2 regions of the Streptomyces sp. x-80 genome follow, and region 2 is predicted to be linked to the other one. Evidence: riboswitches for the same ligand, from Rfam matches in the RefSeq annotation. Region 2 holds a riboswitch; the other holds the start of a gene.

Region 1 (7,771 bases), on a different contig from region 2:
CTCATGGAGGGAGCTGTTGAGAAGCGACATGAGTCTTTCCTGGAGGGTCAGGGGGCGCGAAGCGCTTCCACGTGGGCGGTGGCGGATGGCCGGCGGAGCGGTCTCAGCCGGCGGTGAAGGCGGTGTACTCGTCGGCCGTGAGCAGATCGTCCGGCTCGCCGGTGAGCTTCACCTTGAACAGCCAGCCGCCCTCGAACGGAGCGGAGTTCACCAGCGAGGGGTCGCCGACGACCTCCTCGTTGACCTCGGTGACCTCGCCGTCGACGGGCGAGTAGAGATCGCTGACCGACTTGGTCGACTCCAGCTCACCGCAGGTCTCGCCCGCCGTGACCGTCGTACCGACCTCGGGAAGGTCCACGTAGACGACGTCGCCGAGCGCGTTGGAGGCGTGCTCGGTGATGCCGACCGTCGAGACGCCCTCCGCGGCGTCCGACAGCCACTCGTGCTCCTTGCTGTAGCGCAGCTGCTGGGGGTTGCTCATGTCTTGATTCTCCTGTACGCGGTGGTGTGATCGTGAAAGGGGTCTTGCCCAGTGAGACGCGTCGGGCGCGCCGGCGCCGCCGCGCACGCGCGCGGGGGTTCGGCGCCGGGCGCTACTTCTGCCGCTTGTAGAAGGGCAGCGCGACGACGTCGTACGCCTCATGGCTGCCGCGGATGTCCACGGCGACGCCCTCGGTGCCCGGTTCGGCGTACGCCGCGTCGACATACGCGATGGCGATCGGCTTCCCGAGGGTGGGGGAGGGGGCCCCGGAGGTGACCTCGCCGATGACGGTGCCGTCGGCCGCGACGACCTCGTAGCCGGCGCGCGGCACCCGGCGGCCCTCCGCGATCAGGCCGACGAGCTTGCGCGGCGGGCTGACCTCGGCGCGCGCGGCGGCCGCCGCCAGCGCGTCCCGGCCCACGAAGGCACCGCCGTTGGTGGTCTTCTCGAACTTCACGACCCGGCCGAGGCCCGCGTCGAACGGCGTGGTCGCGGTGGTCAGCTCGTGCCCGTACAGCGGCATGCCCGCCTCCAGGCGCAGCGTGTCCCGGCAGGACAGGCCGCACGGGACGAGACCGGCGTCCTTGCCCGCCACGGTCAGCGCCGCCCACAGCGCGGCCGCGTCGGCGGGCCGCACGAACAGCTCGAAACCGTCCTCGCCGGTGTATCCGGTACGGGCGATCAGCGCGTCCACCCCGGCGACCGTACCGGGCAGACCCGCGTAGTACTTGAGGCCGTCCAGATCGGCGTCCGTCAGCGACTTGAGGATGCCGGGGGACTCGGGGCCCTGCACCGCGAGCAGCGCGTACGCGTCCCGGTCGTCGCGGATCGCCGCGTCGAAGCCGCCGGCCCGCGCGGTCAGCGCGTCCAGCACCACCTGGGCGTTCGAGGCGTTGGCGACGACCATGAACTCCAGGTCGGCGAGGCGGTAGACGATCAGGTCGTCGAGGATGCCGCCCGCCGCGTCGCAGATCATCGTGTAGCGGGCGCGGCCGGGCCTGACGCCGCCGATGTTGCCCACCAGCGCGTAGTCGAGCAGGTCGGCGGCCTGCGGGCCGGTGACGGTGATCTCGCCCATGTGGGAGAGGTCGAAGAGGCCGGCGCGGGTGCGGACGGCGACATGCTCGTCGCGCTCACTGGCGTAGCGCAGCGGCATGTCCCAGCCCGCGAAGTCGGTCATGGTCGCGCCGAGCGCGCGGTGCGTGGCGTCCAGCGCGGTACGACGGGGGGCATCAGTCATGGTTCCGGGCTCCCAGGCAAGGGTGACAAGACGTTCTCCCCATCTGTCATCGGAACCTGAGAGGTTCACCGGGAGTCCGTGACCGGAACCTGGTTTGCACCTTGGGTGGAGCCGCCCCTTCAGCCGGGCAGTGACTCGCTTTTCAGATCTGCCTCGCCCGCGCGGTATAGGGGCCTGAGAGATTCAAGGGAGGACTTGCTCCTTCGGCGCCCCGCCGTGGCGGCCGGGGACTCTCCCGCGCGGATTCAAGCGGCCGGTATGCAGTTGGCCGTGCACGGATGAGCACTCGTGTGCACGTGGCGCCGACATCATTGCACGGGATCGCCGGATGCAGGAGACCTGGCCGCCACCCCGCCCGGGACGGCGGCGGATCGGTGAATCGCCGTACCGGACATTGCCTTTTCTTTACACTCAGCGGCAGGGGACGGATCCGCTCCGGACCCCACCGGACGGGGAGGGCGAACACGGTGCACCAGGAAGCCGCCTGCGCGACCACGGCGGGAGCCGCGCCACTGCCCCCGGCCCGGCGCGCCCCCGCACCCCCGGCCGCCGGCGGACCCGCGGACGGCGCCGGGGTCCTGGACCTGAGGGGACTGCGCGCGGCCCGGCGCGCGGCCGGACTGCGCTTCCCCGCGGGCGCCCTCGTGGTGTTCTCCGGTCTGCCCGGCAGCGGCAAGAGCACCCTGATGCGCCGCGCCGTACCGCCCCTGGACCGGCGCGGCAGGGCGGTGCACCGCATCGACTCGCAGGACGTCCGCGCCCGCTGGGCGCGCGGCCGGCTGCGCCCGCTGCCGTACGTCCTCTACCGGCCGCTGGTCCGGGCCGCCCACTACCTCGCGCTGCGCCGCGCGCTGCGCTCCGGCGGCAGCGTGGTGGTGCACGACTGCGGGACGCTGGTGTGGGTGCGGCGCTGGATCGCGCGGGCGGCCGGCCGCGGCGGCCGCGGGCTGCATCTGGTGCTGCTCGATGTGCCGCCCGAGGCGGCGCGGTCCGGCCAGCGGGCCCGGGGGCGCGGCGTCTCCCGGTACGCCTTCGCCCGGCACCGCAGGGCGGTGGGCAGGCTGCTCGGCGCGGCGGAGGCGGCCCGGCTGCCGGCCGGCTTCGCCTCGGCGGTGCTGCTGGACCGGCGGGCGGCCCGCGCGCTGGAGACGGTCACCTTCGAATAGCGGCGGCCGCGCGCCGCGGTGTCCGGCTCCGTGACCGCGCGCCCGGCGCGGCCGTCCGCGCCCGTCCGTCGTCGGCGCACCCCGCCACCAGCCGCTAGGGTCGTTGGCCAGACAGCGCGGCCGGGAACGGGTGGATGGACATGAACTTTCAGGAGCAGGGGATACCGCAACTGGCGTGGCCCGCGAACGAGCTCGAAGAGGTGCTCTCGGCATCGCTCGGGCACCCGGGCGCGGGCGGCCGGATCGTCGAGGTGCTGGGCCGCAGCCGGGTGTGGGTGCCGCTGCCCCATGGCGGCGGTCCGGACAGCGCGGGCCCCGGGGCCGCCGGCCTCGATCTGCCGACCCTCGGGATCGACGGCGTGGCGTACGTCCCGGTCTTCAGCTCCGAGCAGGAGTTCCGGCGGGTCGTCGGACCGCAGATGTCCTTCGCCGTCGCGCCCGCCCAGGAGTTCGCCCGCGGGCTGCCGCCGCAGCTCGGTATCGCGGTCAACCCCGACGGCACGGTCGGCGTCCCGCTGCCGCCGCCCGCGGTGGCGGAACTCTGCCGGACGGGGCGCACGGAAGCGGACGGCCCGGCGACCGGCGGGCGGGTGCGGCTCTTCGAACCGGACTGGCAGGACGAGCCGGTGGACTTCCTGGCCGCGGCGGGACTGGAGTTCTCCGCCGCCGGTTTTGTCCTGACTGCCCGGCGTGCCCTGGCCAGCGTCGAGGGCGACACGCCCGCGCTGTTCGTCGGCGTCGAGGTCGAGACGGCCCCTGAGGCGCTGCACGACGGCACCGCCCACCAGGCGGTCCTGACGGCGCTGGGCCGGGCGCTCGGAGCGGTGCCGGTGCCGTGGCCCGTGCAGCTGGTGATGCTGGACATCGCGCAGGGCGACCCGGTCGCCGACCGGATGCTGGAGCGGGTGCGGCCCTTCTACTCCCGGGACCACTCGTAAGCTGGTTGGATGACGGGCGGGCGCACCCCACGTGCCCTGCCGAAGAAGGGACGGACCACGTGAGCGCGGGTGCGCATCAGGGAGCCGCGGCGGCCGGGCAGGTCGAGCAGATGCTGCAACAGGTCGCGCCCGGCCGGTACGACGCCTACGAAGCGCTGCTGCACGCTCTCGCCGCCGGCCGGGTCTGGATGCTCCTGTGGCACGGCCGGGCCGGGATGCCCGACGCGCAGTACGGAAACATGGAGGTCGAAGGGCTCGGCTACGCGCCGTGCGTGACCTCCGAGCCCGAACTCGCCGCCTCCGGCTGGAACCGTGACCACGAACTCGTCACCGGCCCCGACATCGCCGCCGCGCTCTTCCCCGACCGCTGGGGGCTGTGGCTGAACCCGCACGCCCCCGGCGGCGGCGTCGGCATCCCGTGGCTGGATCTGCGCCGGATCGCCGGGGGTCTCGACCGGCTGCCCGCCGGACCGCTGCGGATCACCGAACCAGCCCTTGACATCCCGCAGTTCTATGCCCTCTTGGTCCAAAATGCCCACCGGACGCCCGCTGTGCGGTCGTTGCGCCGGGCTTGGGTGCAGCCTGCCCTCGGTGTCCCATATCTGGCGATCGGGCTGGATCTGTACGACACCGGTCAAGTCGCCGTGGATGCGGTGCGGTTGATGATCCAGCAGTCCATCGGGGCGGTTCCGGACGGTTTGCCCGTATCGACCGTCGCGATGAACGACGAGTACGACCCCGTCGGGATGTGGATGCGGGCCTCGGCGCGCCCGTTCTTCGACCGCGATGACTACGGCCGGCCCGCCGGCCAGGCCCCCGCCCCGTCCTACGGCTACGGATACCCGCGCCCCTACTGACGCGGGCCGCCGCCGCGGCGCGCCGCTTCGGGGTAATTCGCCCCGAGCGCCCAGTGGTTGAGTTTCCCTCCCATGGTCGATACGTCCGCTGAGCCGCCTCAGTTGTCCGGATATCGGAACCCCCGGACCACATCACAGTTGCGCATCCATTCACCGTCAGGTCTGGTGACTGATCGCGAATCCGATGAAGACTCCCGCAAGCACAGGGTTTAAACCCGGAGTGCGAACGCCATGCAGACAGGCGTTGCGGGTATCTGCGAACTTCCGTTGTGCGAACTTTCGTGGTGCCCCGGACGACTTGCCAGAGTGATGTGAACCAGGCCGCTACCGCGGCGGGCATGGGCCGGCCACCGTCGGCCGAGAGGGGTCAAAGGCACCGTGACCGCACCGATCGAGACCACCGGGGCGGCTGCCGAGGCGCAGCCGGAAGCGGTGCTTCAGGGCGTCGAGAAAAAGCGGATCGAGGGGCGCTCGCTCGGCCAGATCGCCTGGCTGCGCTTCCGACGCGACAAGATCGCCGTGGCCGGCGCCGTCGTCGTCGTCCTGCTCATCGCGATCGCCGCACTCTCCCGCCCCCTCCAGGCCCTGCTGGGCCTGGACCCGAACAGCCCGAACCAGGCGCTGATCGACCCCAACACCACACTGCCCAAGGGCGATTTCGGCGGCATGAGCGCCGACCACCCACTGGGCGTGGACCCCAAGTTCGGCCGTGACCTGCTGGCCCGTGTGCTGGAGGGCTCCTGGGTCTCGCTGATCGTCGCCTTCGGGGCGACCCTGCTGTCCGTGGCGATCGGCACCGTCCTCGGTGTGGTCGCGGGCTTCTACCGCGGGCGGGTCGACGCGGTCATCAGCCGGCTGATGGACGTCTTCCTGGCGTTCCCGCTGCTGCTGTTCGCCATTGCGATCTCCGCCTCGCTCCAGGGCGGTGCGTTCGGGCTGAGCGGTCTGCCGCTGCACCTCGGAGTGCTGATCTTCGTGATCGGCTTCTTCAACTGGCCCTATATGGGCCGCATCGTGCGGGCCCAGACGCTGTCGCTGCGCGAGCGGGAGTTCGTGGACGCGGCTCGCGGTATGGGTGCGCGCGGCCCCTTCATTCTCTTCCGGGAACTGCTGCCCAACCTGGTGGGCCCGATCGTCGTCTACTCGACGCTGCTGATCCCCTCCAACATCCTCTTCGAGGCGGCCCTCAGCTTCCTCGGCGTCGGTATCCAGCCGCCCCAGGCATCCTGGGGCGGCATGCTCAACCAGGCGGTCAAGTTCTACGAGGTCGACCCTCAGTACATGATCGTCCCCGGTCTCGCCATCTTTGTCACCGTGCTCGCGTTCAACCTGCTCGGTGACGGTCTGCGGGACGCGCTGGACCCGCGCAGCCGCTGACGCCTGCCGGGCATCTGCCCAGAAGCTTCCACCAGTTTTCAGCTTTTCCGGACTTTTGAACGGTTTCGACGGTTTCAACGGTTCTCGACGAACGAAGGGGACACAGACCATCATGCGAAGGTCAGCTCCGGTCGCGGCGATAGCGGCCATCACCAGTACCGGCCTCTTGCTGGCCGGTTGCAGCGGGGGCGGCGGCTCCAGCAGCGGCGGGTCCGCGAAGGCGAACGCCGCCACCCAGGGGATCGTCAACGTCTCGGACGAGAAGGGCGGCACGCTCAACTACGAGATGAGCGACGCGCCCGAGTCCTTCGACCCGGGCAACACGTACTACGCCTTCGTCTACAACTTCAGCCGCCTCTACGCGCGTTCGCTGACGACCTTCAAGCCGGGCCCCGGTCCGAAGGGCAACGAGCTGACCCCCGACCTCGCCGAGTCGATGGGCAAGCCGAGCGACGGCGGCAAGACCTGGACGTACAAGCTCCGCAAGGGCGTCAAGTACGAGGACGGCTCCGCCGTCACCTCCCAGGACGTCAAGTACGCGATCGAGCGCAGCAACTTCGCCCGCGACACCCTCTCCCTGGGCCCGAACTACTTCCAGCAGTTCCTTGAGGACAACGAGGGCGGCTACAAGGGCCCGTACAAGGACAAGAGCAAGGAGGGCCTGAAGTCCATCGAGACCCCGGACGAGCAGACCCTCATCTTCCACCTGAAGAAGCCGTTCGCGGAGTTCGACTACCTGGTCAGCGCGCCGCAGACCGCCCCCGTCCCGCAGGCCAAGGACAAGGGCGCCGACTACACCAAGTCGGTTGTCTCCTCCGGTTCGTACAAGTTCGAGAGCTACGAAGAGGGCAAGCAGCTCACCCTGGTGCGCAACCCGCAGTGGTCGGCCGCCACGGACCCGCTGCGCAAGCAGCTGCCGGAAAAGATCACCCTGAAGCTGAAGGTGGCCCAGTCCACCATCGACAAGGACCTCAAGTCCGGTGCCACGAACCTGGACCTGGCGGGCAAGGGTGTGGACGCGCAGACCCAGGCGCAGCTCCTGACGAACTCCAAGGACAAGGAAAACACCGACAACGCCCTCGGGCAGCGGCTGTCCTACACGGCGATCAACACCCAGGTGAAGCCGTTCGACAACGTCGAGTGCCGCAAGGCCGTCGAGTACGCCATCGACAAGAAGGCCGTGCAGACGGCGCTGGGCGGCCCGATCCGCGGTGACATCGCCTCCACCGTCCTGCCGACCGACATCGACGGCTACCAGAAGTTCGACCTGTACCCGCAGAAGTACTCCGGTGGCGCGCTGGACCTGACCGAGGCCAAGAAGCACTGGGACAAGTGCGGCGCCGGCAAGATCACCACCGCCATCCTGGCCCGCAGCGACCGCCAGGAAGAGGTGGACGCGGCGACCTCGGTCATCGACTCGCTGAAGAAGATCGGCATCACCGCCAAGATCCAGCAGTACCCCTCCAGCAAGTACTTCTCGGACTACGCCGGTGTGCCGGAGTTCACCAAGCAGAACAACGTCGGCCTGATGATGATGCAGTGGGGCGCGGACTTCCCGACCGGCTACGGCTACCTCCAGCAGATCCTCAACGGCAAGGCCATCGGCACCTCCGGCATCTCCAACCTGTCGCAGCTGGACAACCCGGAGATCAACAACCTCCTGGACACCGCGATCGCCAACACCGACAAGACCGCGCGGGAGAAGGCGTACG
Region 2 (7,771 bases):
AGGCGACCCACCATGCCGCTGCATGTCCCCCCCGCGCCCGCGCCCGCCCTGCGCAGCGTCCTCACCGCCCTCGGCTCGCCCACCGCCGTCCGCGAGGCACCCACCTCCGCCTTGCGCGACCATCAGGGCCCGTTGAGCCCCGACCACCCGCTGCCCGTCCATGTCTGGGACGACGTCAGCCGCGCGGGCGGTCCGCTGCGCACCCGGCCGGCCGGCTGGCGCTTCCTGGTCCGCGGCGGGGAGCGGGCGGTGGCGGCCGCCGAGGCGAGGCTGACCGCCGACGGCTGGACGTTCTCCCACTTCTGCGGCGGCCCCTACGTCAACGCGACCGAACAGGCACTGCACCAGGCCGAGTTGCTCACCACCCCCTACCAGCCGCGGCTGCTGTCCGTCCCGGAGCTGTACATGCTCACGCTGTGGCTGCATCACGACCTCACCTCGGACGGCGCCGACGGCACGCCCGCCCCCGGTGACCTGCTGCTGCCCCTGGCGCCCGCCCCGCCGGGCATCGCCGCCCACCGCCCGCAGCGCGTCGCCGACCTGCTCCCGCGGCTCGCGCTGCGCCTGACGGCCACACCGCTGCTCGGTTCGCCGGCCCGGTCCGCACCGGCGCCGGCTCCGTAGCACCACGGCGGCGCACGCCGTCGCACCGCCGAACGCCCCGCGACCCCCTCCGGACGCGGGGCGCTCCGCCGCGCGCACCCACCGGCACCCAGCACCGCTATCACCCCCAACCCCCTGTCGAAGTGGCGCATTTGGGAGCAACCGCCCGCATGGGTGACGCGTCCCTATCGAGTGCGTACCGCTGCTGCGAAATCCCTGCGGAATGCCGTCCGTAGGGCAACACTGGGACCGACAGGAAACGGGGGAGCGGCCATGACCACCTCATCGAGCCGTATGCCGACATTCACCACATCGCAGCGAAAGACAACTTCCATGTGTCAGCACCAGCCGCCATGCCCGTCAGCAGACTCCAGCGACCGGGAAGCCGCGCACCCTGTGGCACACCACCCGGAGCAGGGCTGGAGCCTGCTGTGCAACGGCGTCCTCCTCTTCGAGGACACCGGTGAGCTCCTGCCGGACGGGCAGGTCATCGCCCCGCACCGGCCGCTCGGCACCGTACGGGTAGGGAGCGCCGCCTGACCGCGACGCCACGTACGACAACTACGATCACTACGACAAAAGGGCCCCCGGCATACGTGCCGAGGGCCCTCGATATGTGACGGTACGTCAGCCGTCGTACTCCGTCAGCGGGGGGCAGGAGCAGACGAGGTTACGGTCGCCGAAGGCACCGTCGATACGGCGCACCGGCGGCCAGTACTTCTCCGCCGCCACCACACCGGCCGGGAAGACGGCCTCCTCGCGGGTGTACGGGTGCGTCCACTCGCCACCGAGCGCGCCGGCGGTGTGCGGGGCGTTGCGCAGCGGGTTGTCGTCCTTGTCCCACTCCCCCGAGCCGACCTTCTCGATCTCCGCACGGATGGCGATCATCGCGTCGCAGAACCGGTCCAGCTCGTCCAGGTCCTCGCTCTCGGTCGGCTCGATCATCAGCGTGCCGGCCACCGGGAAGGACATCGTCGGCGCGTGGAAGCCGTAGTCGATGAGCCGCTTGGCGACATCGTCGATGCTCACACCGGTCGCCTTGGTCAGCGGCCGGACGTCGATGATGCACTCATGGGCGACCAGACCGCCGGGGCCGGTGTAGAGCACCGGGTAGTGCGGCTCCAGCCGCTTGGCGATGTAGTTGGCGCTGAGCACCGCGACCTGACTGGCGCGCTTGAGGCCCTCACCGCCCATCAGACGGACGTACGCCCAGGAGATCGGCAGGATTCCGGCCGAGCCCCAGGGCGCGGCGGAGACCGGGCCGATGCCCGTCTCCGGCCCGGCGGTGGGCTGGAGGGGGTGGTTGGGGAGGTACGGCGCCAGATGGGCGCGCACACCGACCGGGCCGACACCGGGGCCGCCGCCGCCGTGCGGGATGCAGAAGGTCTTGTGCAGGTTCAGGTGCGAGACATCGCCGCCGAACTTGCCCGGCTCGGCGAGTCCGACCAGCGCGTTGAGGTTCGCGCCGTCGACATAGACCTGGCCACCGGCGTCGTGCACGGTGGCGCAGATCTGGGTGATGTGCTCCTCGAACACGCCGTGCGTGGAGGGGTAGGTGACCATGAGGACCGCGAGCTCGTCGCGGTGCTTGTCGATCTTGGCGTGCAGATCGTCGGTGTCGACCTCACCGTTCTCACCGGTCTTGACGACGACGACCTTCATCCCGGCCATCACGGCGCTGGCGGCGTTGGTGCCGTGCGCGGAGGACGGGATCAGGCAGACGGTGCGCTGGTCGTCGCCGTTGGCCCGGTGGTAGGCGCGGACGGCCAGCAGGCCCGCGAGCTCGCCCTGGGAGCCGGCGTTCGGCTGAATGGAGACCTTGTCGTAGCCGGTGACCGTGGCCAGCCGCTCCTCCAGCTCCTGAATCAGCGTCAGGTAGCCCTGCGCCTGGCCGGCCGGCGCGAACGGGTGCAGCTGCCCGAACTCTGGCCAGGTGACCGGCTCCATCTCCGTGGTGGCGTTCAGCTTCATCGTGCAGGAACCGAGCGGGATCATGCCGCGGTCCAGCGCGTAGTCCCGGTCGGCGAGCCGGCGCAGATAGCGCAGCATCGCGGTCTCCGAGCGGTGCTGGTGGAAGACCGGGTGCGTGAGGTAGTCGTCGGTGCGCAGCAGCGCCTGCGGCAGCACCTCGCCGGCGGCCCCGTCCAGCTGCTCGACATCGCCCTCGACGCCGAAGGCGCGCCAGACGCCGGCCAGCTGCGCCCGTCCGGTCGTCTCGTCGCAGGCGATGCCGACCAGGTCGGCGTCGACCTGCCGGAGGTTGATGCCGGCCTCGCGGGCGGCGGCGACGACCTGGGCGGCCCGGCCCGGCACCCGTGCGGTGAGCGTGTCGAAGTACGCACCGTGCACGATCTCCACACCGCCGGCCCGCAGTCCCTCGGCGAGGACGGTGGCGTAGCGGTGGGTGCGCCGCGCGATGGCCGCGAGACCGTCGGGGCCGTGATAGACGGCGTACATGCCCGCCATGACGGCGAGCAGCACCTGCGCGGTGCAGATGTTGCTGGTGGCCTTCTCCCGGCGGATGTGCTGCTCCCGGGTCTGGAGGGCCAGGCGGTACGCCCTGTTGCCGTCGGCGTCGACAGAGACCCCCACCAGGCGGCCCGGCAGGCTGCGGGCGAACGACTCGCGGACGGCCATGAACCCGGCGTGCGGTCCGCCGAAGCCCATCGGGACGCCGAAGCGCTGGGTGGTTCCGACGGCGATGTCCGCGCCGAGCTCCCCGGGCGAGGTCAGCAGTGTCAGCGCCAGCAGGTCGGCGGCGACGGTGACCACCGCGCCCAGCTCATGGGCCTGTGCGATGACGGCGCGCGGGTCGCGCACCGATCCGGAGGCACCGGGGTACTGGAGCAGCACGCCGAAGACCCCGCGCTCGGCGATCTCGGCGGGAATGCCGTCCGTCAGATCGGTGACGACGACCTCGACGCCGGTCGGCTCGGCGCGGGTCCGGAGCACCGCGACGGTCTGCGGCAGACAGTCCGCGTCGACCAGGAAGACGCCCTGCTTGACCTTGCCGACGCGGCAGGCGAGCGCCATCGCCTCGGCCGCCGCGGTGCCCTCGTCGAGCAGGGAGGCGCCGGAGGTGGGCAGTCCGGTCAGGTCGGCGACCATGGTCTGGAAGTTCAGCAGCGCCTCCAGGCGGCCCTGCGAGATCTCCGGCTGGTAGGGCGTGTACGCCGTGTACCAGGACGGGTTCTCCATGACGTTGCGCAGGATCACCGGCGGCGTGAACGTGCCGTAGTAACCGAGTCCGATCATGGAGGACAGGACCTGGTTGCGGTCCGCGAGCCCACGCAGCTCGTCCAGGACCTCGGCCTCGGAACGCGCCTGCGGCAGGCCCAGCGCCTCCGCGCTCTTGATCACGTCCGGTACGGCGGTGTCGGTGAGCTCGTCCAGCGATCCGAATCCGACCTGCGCGAGCATCTTCGCCTGCGCCTCGCGGTCGGGACCAATGTGCCGGCGCTCGAAGGGGGTACCGCGCTCCAGCTCGTGCAGGGAGATGCGATTGGTGGTCATCTGCGGGGGCCTCCTGGTCAATGCGACCTACGAGGGGCACCAAGGCGCTGGTGCCCGGACGGCCTCCCCCTCTGTCATCTCAACCTGAGAGCTTCACCGGCCCGCCCGCGGCGACCCGGCTTTCACCGTCGGTGAGGAAGGGTTCCGGCATGGTGTCCGCCCGTGGCCCGCCCTGCTTTCCAGAGTGACCTCGTCCATGCGGTACGTGTGCCTGAGAGATTCCGGGGAGGATTTGCTCCTTCGGCGCCCCCTGCCGCTGACGACGGAGGACTCTCCCGCATGGGGTCTACAGCCATTCGCCAGCCTACCAGCGCCCCATCTGGGCGATCCCTCGAGTGGCCGGGGCATGAAATGTGCCGTTTGGTAGTTGTCACACGGCAGTTGCGACCAGTTGGAGGGACCGTGCAAACCGATATCGATCCCCGGAGCCTGATCGGCCGCAAGGCATTCGACCGGAACGGCGCCAAGATCGGCACCGTGGACGAGGTGTACCTCGACGACGCCACCGGGGAACCGGAGTGGGCGGCGGTACGCACCGGCCTCTTCAGCCGGGACGCGTTCGTCCCCCTGGAGCCGAGCGAACTGGCCGACGAGGGTCTGCGCGTCCCGTACGACCGCAAGCTGATCAAGGACGCCCCGGACTTCGGCGTGGGCCGGCATCTCTCGCCGGAACAGGAGCTCCAGCTCTACCACCACTACCGGCTGGATATCTCCGCCCCGGTGTCCGACTCCGACTCCCCCTTCCCCTCCCCCGGCGAGGACCTCGGCCGGGTCGCCGGATCGCCGGACTGAGCCTCCGACGGCGCCCCGCCCACCAGCGGCAGCGGCTCCCCCGGCCGCAGCTCCGGATCCTCGACGGCGAAGGTCCGCACCCGCCCCGGCGCCGACCACGGCTGTTCGAAACGCACGGTCACCCGCCCCACCCCGCTCCCCTGCACCCACCCGGCGCCATAGTCGTCGTGCACGACATCCGCTCCCGGATGCCAGTGGCGCGGCCGCTCCTCCTCGGCTCGCTCGCCCCCGCTCCCGGCGACCGGCACCGGCGGCGCCTTCGCCGTCTCCTCGGCCTCCCGCTCGGTCGCCAGCTGGGCGAACAGGTCCTCCTGCGTGAAGTCGGCCAGCCCGCTCACCCCGACCCCCAGCAGCCGCACCCCGCCGGTGGTGTCCACCGTCTCCAGCAGCCGGGCGGCGGCCTCCCGCACCACCGCGGGGTCGTCGGTGGGCCCGCGCAGCGTCTCGGAGCGCGTCAGCGTCGAGAAATCGTAGTTACGGACCTTGATCACCACCGTGCGTCCGGAGCGTCCGGCCGCCCGCAGCCGCTGTACACACCGGTCGGCCAGCCGCACCACCTCGGTCCGCACCCGCGTCCGGTCGGTCAGATCGACCTCGAAGGTGTCCTCGACCGAGACGGATTTCGCATCCCGGTCGGCCACCACCGGGCGGTCGTCCCGGCCCAGCGCCATCGCGTACAGCCCTGCGCCGTGCGCCCTGCCCAGCAGCCGCACCAGCTCGGCCTCGCCGGCCTCCGCCGTCTCCGCGACCGTCGTGATCCCGGCCCGGCGCAGCGCCTCGGCCGTCGCGGGGCCCACCCCGGGCAGCGTCCGCGTCGGCATCGGCCCCAGCAGCTCCCGTTCGGTACCGGGCTCGATCACCACCAGCCCGTCCGGCTTGGCCGCCTCCGACGCGATCTTCGCCAGCATCTTGGCCCCCGCGAGCCCTACCGACCCCGTCAGACCCGTGGTGCGCCGGATATCGCGCCGCAACTGTTCCCCCACGGCCCGTACCGCCGCGGTCTCGGCCGCGACCCCGCCCGCCTCCAGGTCCACGAACGCCTCGTCCAGGCTCAGCGGCTCCACCAGCGGCGACAGCGCGTGCAGCAGCTCCATCACGGTCTCGCTCACCTTGCGGTAGACGGTGAAGCGTGGGCTGAGGTAGGCGGCGTGGGGACACAGCCGGCGCGCCTGGGCCGTCGGCATGGCCGACCGGACACCGAAGACCCGCGCCTCGTACGACGCCGTGGAGACCACCCCACGCGGCCCGACGCCGCCGACCACCACGGGCTTCCCGCGCAGGCTCGGCTTGGCCGCCTGCTCGGCGGCCGCGAAGAACGCATCCATGTCCAGATGCAGGATCGTCGGCGCACGTCTCACACCACCGATGCTGCCGCATGCCACTGACAATGAGCCCGATGCCGGGCCACGGACCGCTTCGGAGGCGCTCAGACCGCCCGGTTGCGCCGCCGCGCCAGCTCGTCGTGCGGGTTCTTCCCGATCAGCGTCTCGCCGGTGTCCACGCGCTCACCGTGCAGCTGTGACAGGGCGTTCTCCACGTCCCGCCACACCACGCCGACGGCGATCCCGAAGACGCCCTGACCCCCCTGGAGCAGATTCACGACCTGGTCCGGCGAGGTGCACTCGTAGACCGTCGCGCCATCGCTCATGAGCGTCATCCGCGTCAGATCGGCGAGCTCGCGGGTGCGCAGGTGCTGCACGGCGGTGCGGATGTTCTGCAACGACACCCCGGTGTCCAGCAGCCGCTTGACGATCTTCAGGACGACGACGTCCCGGAAGCTGTAGAGCCGCTGGGTTCCGGAGCCGTACGCCGGCCGGACGCTCGGCTCCACCAGGCCCGTACGCGCCCAGTAGTCGAGCTGCCGGTAGGTGATGCCCGCCGCCGCGCACGCGGTCGGGCCGCGGTAGCCGATGGTCTGCGTCTCGCGATCCCCCGACACCGCGGCGACCTGCGCCGGTGTACGGTTCGCCGCCGCACCCGAGTGGAACGGCAACGCCTCTTCCGCCGCCCTACCGTCGCCGGTGATTGCCACGCCGCCCTCCGTCCTCCACGTCCCGGACGGGACCTGCCTATCGACGGTATGCAGTCGCTCGGAGTGCGTCAACGATCGCCGCGCTCGCCACGCCGAGTGATAATCACCCTACGAGTGGTTTCTCGTGACCCGGCACGGGGAAGGTGTACCAGGTTGGCCGGAACCAAACGCTCCGTTGGCCGGAGTTACTGGCTGTTGGTGCCGAAGTCCTCGGGCGAGATCTGGTCGAGGAACTCACGGAACTTCTCCACCTCGTCCTCCTGCTCGTCCGGGATCGCGATCCCCGCGTCGTCCAGCACACCGTCCGTACCGAAGATCGGTGTTCCGGTACGCAGCGCCAGCGCTATGGCGTCGGACGGACGCGCGCTGACCTCCACACCGCTGGCGAAGACCAGCTCGGCATAGAACACCCCCTCGCGCAGGTCCGTGATGCGGACCTGCGTCAGCTCCTGGCCCACCGCCTCCAGCACATCCTTGAAAAGGTCGTGCGTCAGCGGCCTGGCAGGGACCATGCCCTGCTGGGCGAAGGCGATGGCGGTGGCCTCCCCCGGCCCGATCCAAATGGGCAAGTAACGATCGCCTCCCACCTCCCGCAGGAGCACGATCGGTTGGCTGGAAGGCATTTCCACCCGGACACCCACGACGTCGAGCTCGTTCACACAGCAACCCTAGGACGTGCCCGGCCGGTTTGGGTAGTCGGGCACTCGTTTGCTCATGGGAGGCGGACCCGCAGTGCGGTCTGGAGCAGTGCCGCATGGAGCCGCACGGACAGCGTGGCCAGCTCCCTGGCGGTGGCCTCGGCATGGGCCCTGGTCTGCGGATTACGGTGCC

The links. A riboswitch is a leader RNA that binds a small molecule or an ion and turns the genes downstream of it on or off. The one in region 2 is predicted to bind glycine.
Region 1: another riboswitch for glycine. It lies ahead of gcvT (glycine cleavage system aminomethyltransferase GcvT); the one in region 2 lies ahead of gcvP (aminomethyl-transferring glycine dehydrogenase).

What each region holds. Positions count from the first base shown of each region.
Region 1 is NZ_JAJPWM010000011.1:67,196-74,966, forward strand. It holds gene glyA (serine hydroxymethyltransferase) at 1-30, opposite strand, end outside; gene gcvH (glycine cleavage system protein GcvH) at 104-481, opposite strand; gene gcvT (glycine cleavage system aminomethyltransferase GcvT) at 594-1,721, opposite strand; glycine riboswitch at 1,874-1,969, opposite strand; gene ACLJWH_RS22720 (AAA family ATPase) at 2,189-2,887, shown strand; gene ACLJWH_RS22725 (enhanced serine sensitivity protein SseB) at 3,028-3,825, shown strand; gene ACLJWH_RS22730 (enhanced serine sensitivity protein SseB C-terminal domain-containing protein) at 3,885-4,682, shown strand; gene ACLJWH_RS22735 (ABC transporter permease) at 5,061-6,059, shown strand; gene ACLJWH_RS22740 (ABC transporter substrate-binding protein) at 6,172-7,771, shown strand, end outside.
Region 2 is NZ_JAJPWM010000034.1:40,977-48,747, forward strand. It holds gene ACLJWH_RS39080 (hypothetical protein) at 13-624, shown strand; gene ACLJWH_RS39085 (DUF5999 family protein) at 937-1,143, shown strand; gene gcvP (aminomethyl-transferring glycine dehydrogenase) at 1,231-4,116, opposite strand; glycine riboswitch at 4,306-4,404, opposite strand; gene ACLJWH_RS39095 (PRC-barrel domain-containing protein) at 4,519-4,908, shown strand; gene ACLJWH_RS39100 (DNA polymerase IV) at 4,812-6,266, opposite strand; gene ACLJWH_RS39105 (MerR family transcriptional regulator) at 6,335-6,940, opposite strand; gene ACLJWH_RS39110 (bifunctional nuclease family protein) at 7,126-7,599, opposite strand; gene ACLJWH_RS39115 (MerR family transcriptional regulator) at 7,653-7,771, opposite strand, start outside.